Linked DNA regions of Stappia indica. The protein of the gene in region 1 interacts with the protein of each later gene in a pairwise test. Links are inferred from orthologs where the notes say so. Each region holds a gene or a part of one and is shown in the gene's direction. Other genes may lie near its edges. The genes, in order: trkA and ptsN.

Region 1 (3,294 bases):
TCCACGCGATGTCGCAGCGCGCGCGCAATCCCTTCGTGGTGATCAATGCGGCGACGATCACGCCGGATCGCATGGAGGACGAGCTCTTCGGGATCGAGGACACCGAGGGGCGCATCCGCAAGGTCGGCGCGATGGAAGAGGCCCATGGCGGCACGCTCTACATCGATGAAGTTGCCGACATGCCCTACGAGACCCAGGGCAAAATCCTGCGCGTACTGGTCGACCAGACCTTCACCCGCGTCGGCGGCGTCGGCAAGGTGAACGTCGACATCCGCATCCTGTCGTCGAGTGCGCGTAATCTGGAGGGCGAGATCTCCGAGGCGCGCTTCCGCGAGGACCTGTTCCACCGGCTCGGCGTGGTGCCGCTGCAGGTGCCGCCGCTGGCCGAGCGGCGCGACGACATTCCCGACCTGGTCCATTTCTTCATGGAGCAGATTTCGGCCGCGTCCGGCCTGCCGATCCGCAAGATCGGCGAGGATGCGATGGCGGTGCTGCAGGCACACGACTGGCCGGGCAACGTGCGCCAGCTGCGCAACAACGTCGAACGGCTGATGATCCTCACCCGCGGCGATCCGGAAGCGGTGATCACCGCCGACCTGCTGCCGGGCGAGATCGGCGCGGACGTGCCGAGCCTGCCAACCAATGGCGGCGGCGAGCATCTGATGGCGCTGCCGCTTCGGGATGCGCGCGAGATGTTCGAGCGGGACTATCTGCAGGCCCAGATCAAGCGGTTCGGCGGCAACGTGTCCCGCACGGCGGAGTTCGTCGGCATGGAACGTTCCGCCCTGCACCGGAAGCTGAAGTCGCTTGGTCTTTCATAGCCGTTGCGACGTGGTAGGTTCCGGATTGACCGGACACCTTGAAGGGACTTCGATCCGATGAGAGTGGTGATTTGCGGCGCCGGCCAGGTGGGCTACGGCATTGCCGAGAAGCTTGCGGCCGAACAGAACGATGTCTCCGTCATCGATTCCTCGCCGCGGCTGATCAACGCGATCCGCGACACGCTCGACGTGCGCGGTTTCGTCGGTCATGGCGCGCATCCGGACGTGCTGGCGCAGGCCGGTGCCGACCAGGCCGACATGCTGATCGCCGTCACGCTTTATGATGAGGTCAACATGGTCGCCTGCCAGGTGGCCCATTCCCTGTTCAAGGTGCCGACCAAGGTGGCGCGCGTGCGTGCGCAGAGCTATCTGAAGCCGCATTGGAGCGACCTCTTCTCCCGGGACAACATGCCCATCGACGTGATCATCTCGCCGGAGATCGAGGTGGGCGAGATGGTGCTGCGCCGCCTTGCGCTGCCGGGCGCGGTGGAGACCGTGCGTTTTGCCGATGATCAGGTGGTGGTGGTCGGCCTGATCTGCCGGGAGGATTGCCCGGTGGTCAACACACCGCTGCGCCAGTTGACGGAGTTGTTTCCCGATCTCGGCGCCGTGGTCACCGGCGTCTTTCGCGGCAATCATCTCTTTGTTCCCAAGAGCTCTGACACGCTGTTCGTCGACGACCTCGTCTATGTGGTCGCGCGGCGCGACCAGGTGCGGCGGACGCTGGCGATCTTCGGCCATGAGGAGCCGGAGGCGACAAGGGTCGTCATCGCGGGCGGCGGCAATATCGGCCACTATGTCGCGCGCACGCTGGAGCAGCGCCAGTCGGCCGCCAAGGTCAAGATCATCGAGCATTCGCGCGAGCGCGCGCTCAGCATCGCCGACACCTTGAAGCGCGCCGTGATCCTGCATGGCAGCGCGCTCGACCAGACCATCCTCAAGGAAGCCGACATCCAGGACGCGGACACCTTGATCGCGCTGACCAACGAGGACGAGGTCAACATCCTCTCCTGCGTCATGGCCAAGAAGCTCGGCTGCAAGCGCAACCTGGCGCTGCTCAACAATCCGAGCTACCCGACCTTTGCCCATGCGCTCGGCATTGACGCCTTCGTCAATCCGAGGCAAGTGACGATTTCCAAGATCCTGCAGCATGTGCGGCGCGGCCGTATCCGCGGCGTCCATGCCCTGCAGAACGGCGCGGCCGAGGTCATCGAGGCCGAGGCGCTGGAAACCTCGCCGCTTGTCGGCAAGCCCTTGCGGGAGGTCGAACTGCCCGACGGCATTCGCGTCGGCGCAGTCTTCCGCGACGGGACCGTCATCACGCCGGACGGCTCGACCGTGATCCGCGCCCATGACCGCTGCGTGCTTTTCGCCATCGCGGAGCGGGTGCGGCAGGTGGAGCAGATGTTCCGCGTCAGCCTGGAATTCTTCTGATACGCGGCCGGGCTGCCGCGTTCCGCAATCGACTGGAGGAAGCATGAGCCGCATCGCATATGTGAACGGACGCTATGTCCGGCACGCGGAGGCCGCCATTCATATCGAGGACCGGGGCTACCAGTTCGCCGATGGCGTGTACGAGGTCTGCGAGATCTGGCACGGCCATCTCGTCGACGAGCGGCGCCATCTCGACCGCCTCGAGCGGTCGCTGGGCGAGCTCTTGATCCGCATGCCGATGGGCCGGGCGGCGCTGTCGCAGGTGTTGCACGAGGTGGTTCGCCGCAACAAGGTGCGCGACGGCCTCGTCTACATGCAGGTGACGCGCGGCGTGTCGCGCCGCGACCACGTCTTCCCGCCGGCCTCCGTCGAGCCCGCACTGGTGGTGACGGCGCGTTCGTCTCAGCCGGCGGCGGCTGCTGCCCTGGCCGAAAAGGGCGTCTCGGTGATTTCCGTACCGGAGAACCGCTGGGAGCGCGTCGACATCAAGACCGTCGGCCTGCTGCCGAACGTCTTGGCCAAGCAGAAGGCGAAAGAGGCCGGTGCCAAGGAAGCCTGGTTCGTCGATGGCGACGGCATGGTGACCGAAGGCGGCTCGACCAATGCCTGGATCGTCACCAAGGACAACTGTCTTGTGACGCGGCCGGCCGCAAGCGGCATCCTGAAGGGCATCACCCGCCAGGTCGTGCTCGACATGATCGAGCGCAACGGCCTCACTTTCGAGGAGCGGGCCTTCAGCCTGGAAGAGGCGAAGCAGGCCAAGGAAGCCTTCATGACCGCGGCGACGACCGTGGTGATGCCGGTGGTGCGGATCGACGATCAGTCGATCGGCAATGGGCATCCCGGCGAGGTGACGCGAGAGTTGCGACGCATGTTCCATGAAACGGCCGAAGTCAGTGCGGTGTGACTTGAGGCAGGCTGTGTCATATAAACGGGCAGCAATGGCAACGAGGATGCGCTAGACTGGCATCGTGCGCCCGAGGGTCTTCCCCCGGGCTCTTGACGTCGGATCTGCCGGGCGCAATGCTGCGGGCAGCAG
Region 2 (3,037 bases), 3.1 Mb from region 1 along the record:
CGGGGCGGCAGGGAAAGGCAAGGTGGCAATGAAACCCTTGTTTCTTCAGGCACTTGGCGAGGCCGCAGGCCTTCGCTCCGACCGCTGCCGCCGCACCGCCAGCCGGACTCCATTTGACTTAACGCAGCCGCACGCTTATAGACCCGCGCTCATGCGTGCCGGGAACGGCACGTATGGTCGTATCGCGCGCAAGGACAGCGTCTTGGACGCGATCCGGGCGCGAGAGGCGGCCGGCAGACGAACCGCCGCAAGGCGCCGTGCTGCAGGCAAGACCCCGAACCGGGATGCAATAGGTCGGGTTGCGGATATCAATTCGGAGCCCGGTTTGTCACAGTGGGGTCGCCCATGATGAAACTGGCGAGAATCACGCCATATTCAGGCATGGGTCGGTACGACCAGAACAAGAAGAGGTTCTCATGACACTGCGGATATCGGGAAAGAACGTCGATGTCGGCGATGCTTTGCGGACGCATATCGAGGATCGCGTCGCTGAAGCCATCTCGAAATATTTCGACGGCGGCTATACCGGCCACGTGACGGTCGGGCGCGAAGGATCCGGTTTCCGCTCCGAATGCCTGCTCCACCTCGACACCGGCATCGACCTGCAGGTGTCGGGCGACAGCCAGGATCCGCGCCAGGCCTTCGATGCCGCCGCAGAGCGGATCGAGAAGCGGCTGCGCCGCTACAAGCGCAAGCTCAAGGATCATCACGCCAATGGCGCCGCCAACGGGCGCGAGGTGTTCGAGGCGACTTCCTACGTCCTTGCTTCCATGGAGGAGGACGAGGAGGTCCCGGCAGACTTCACCCCGCTGGTGGTCGCAGAGACCACCGCCAAGGTGAAGACCATGACCGTCGGCATGGCGGTCATGCAGCTCGATCTCGCGGAAGCGCCCGTGGTGGTGTTCCGCAATGCCGGCAGCGGGACGGTGAACGTCGTCTACCGCCGCCCTGACGGCAATTACGGGTGGATCGACCCGGACAACGCAGCCCGATAGACCATCGACGCAATCCGGCCCGCCGCGTTCCCCGAGCGGAATGCGGCGGCGCGCCGGTTGCCTTTTTCGTTTCTCGAACCAAGAGTCGCCTTATGGATCTCAACGATCTCATCACATCGAAAGCGATCGTTCCGAGCCTGAAAGCGAACAGCAAGAAGCAAGCGCTCCAGGAACTCGCCGCCAAGGCCGCGGCCGTCACCGGCCTGCCCGAACGGGATGTGTTCGACACGCTGTTGCAGCGCGAACGCCTCGGCTCGACCGGGGTGGGCAACGGCATCGCCATTCCGCATGGCAAGCTGGTCCGTCTGGACAAGCTTGTCGGCCTGTTTGCCCGTCTGGAGCGTCCCATCGATTTCGATGCGCTGGACGACCAGCCGGTCGACCTGGTGTTCGTCCTGCTCGCGCCGGAAGGCGCCGGCGCCGATCACCTCAAGGCACTCGCCCGCATCGCCCGGCGCATGCGCGATCCGGGAACGGTCGCCAAGCTGCGCGCCACCAGCGACGCCGATGCGCTCTATTCCATCCTGACGCAGCCGGCCGCCTCCAACGCGGCCTGAGGCCGGGAACTGAGGCCGGGAAAGCGCCTGTCGCCCGGATATGAAAAGGCCCCGGTTCCTTGGCGGAACCGGGGCCTTTCGCATCATGGGATCAGAAGACGGGCCCGGGCAGGGCCTGCACCCTACCGCGGCGCGCGGATGGCACCGTTCGACGCGTCAGTGCAGCGCCACGGTATCGAGCTGATGCTCGGCCGCATTGGCCAGCGCCGTCTCGCGGCTGTCGGACAGCATGATCGGCGTTCCGTCCGCGTTGAGCAGAACCCACAGGTTCAACCCCGGGCGCATGCGCGGCGCCTGCGGAAACAGCGTCGTCAGGTCGTCCGAGGTCATCGGCTTCACATAGGCGATCTGCCCTGTGCCGAGCGCCTGGAATTCGCCGGGCTTCATGGTGAAAGTCTGTTCATCACACGTCATGGCATCGCTCCTTTCGCGTGGCCGGCAGGTCGCCGCACCACCGCTCCGGTCCGTGCGCCCAAGGCCGAATGCGGGGTCAGTCCCGCGCGTCGATCTCGATGCGGCGCACGATACGCTCGGGTTCCGGGCGGATGAGATCGATGGAAAGCAGGCCGTCCTTCAGTTCCGCGCCGAGGATCTCGATCCCTTCCGCCAGAACGAAGGCCCTTTGAAACTGCCGGGCCGCGATGCCGCGATGCAGGAACTGCCGCGTCTTGTCGTCTTCCTGGCGTCCGCGGATCACGAGTTGGCTCTCCTCGACGCTGACGTCGAGCTGGTCGCGGGTGAAACCGGCGACCGCCAGGGTGATGCGGATGATCTCGCCGCGCGTCTCGGTCTTGGGCAGCCGCTCGATATTGTACGGCGGATAGCCGTCGTTCGAGCCCTTGCTGACCCTGTCGAGCATCCGTTCCAGATCCTCGAAGCCGAGAAGCAGGGGAGAGGAAAACGCAGACATGCGCGTCATATGCTTCAAGCCCTTTTTCAAAGCGGCCCAATTCCAAACGATCCGTCCGCCGGCTGACCGGCGCGACCGAAACGTCCAACACGCCGGACCCTGACGGCATCCGGCCGGAACACACCTGGTTCCGTCTCGTCATATATGGCGAGACCGGCCGGCGAGTTCAAGAAAGCGCTTCGGCGACCCGATCGCAGCCCATCGGGACCCCGCGCACGAAGCGGCAGGCCGGGGCCTCCTGCCGCCAAGTCACGGCCCTGTGGACGACTTGGCAACTGTCGCAAGGTCAGATCTTGCGAATCAATGCAACTTGGAAAGTGCAAGACCTCTCGGAAGCAACCCAGCAAGCCATTGTTTCACTTATATAAAAATAATAATGATCCACCTAAAGGTTCCCTTAACCCGCAGAGCGGAAGCCTTGCATGATCCTATTGTGGACAGGAGCTTTCGAATGCGACGCCTTGCGGGAATTTTCTTGTTGTCGTCCCTCGCCTTGAGCGGACAGGCGGCCGCCGAGCCACCGGCACCCGATATCAAGGCGCTCGTCGACGATGCCTTCATCGCCCAGACCCGGG

Evidence for each region.
Region 2: the proteins of trkA (region 1) and ptsN interact in binary tests that used the Escherichia coli proteins (3 or more experiments, as listed by UniProt). The link is inferred for Stappia indica from one-to-one orthologs.

Annotation. Positions count from the first base shown.
Region 1 is NZ_CP046908.1:290,480-293,773, reverse strand. The notes cover bases 91-3,066. They hold trkA (Trk system potassium transporter TrkA), read left to right. Parts: upstream 91-878; coding sequence 879-2,255; downstream 2,256-3,066. Other genes in these bases: GH266_RS01400 (D-amino-acid transaminase), read left to right, coding at 2,299-3,066; ntrX (nitrogen assimilation response regulator NtrX), read left to right, coding at 91-821. In the rest of the region: more of ntrX, read left to right, coding at 1-90; more of GH266_RS01400, read left to right, coding at 3,067-3,162. UniProt on the Escherichia coli protein: Part of the constitutive potassium transport systems TrkG and TrkH. May regulate the transport activity of TrkG and TrkH systems. Binds to NAD(+) and NADH.
Region 2 is NZ_CP046908.1:3,385,366-3,388,402, reverse strand. The notes cover bases 101-2,819. They hold ptsN (PTS IIA-like nitrogen regulatory protein PtsN), read left to right. Parts: upstream 101-1,087; coding sequence 1,088-1,552; downstream 1,553-2,819. Other genes in these bases: GH266_RS15885 (Hsp20 family protein), read right to left, coding at 2,043-2,471; GH266_RS15890 (BQ00720 family protein), read right to left, coding at 1,709-1,966; hpf (ribosome hibernation-promoting factor, HPF/YfiA family), read left to right, coding at 417-995. Also shown: GH266_RS15880 (hypothetical protein), read left to right, coding at 2,938-3,037. UniProt on the Escherichia coli protein: Seems to have a role in regulating nitrogen assimilation.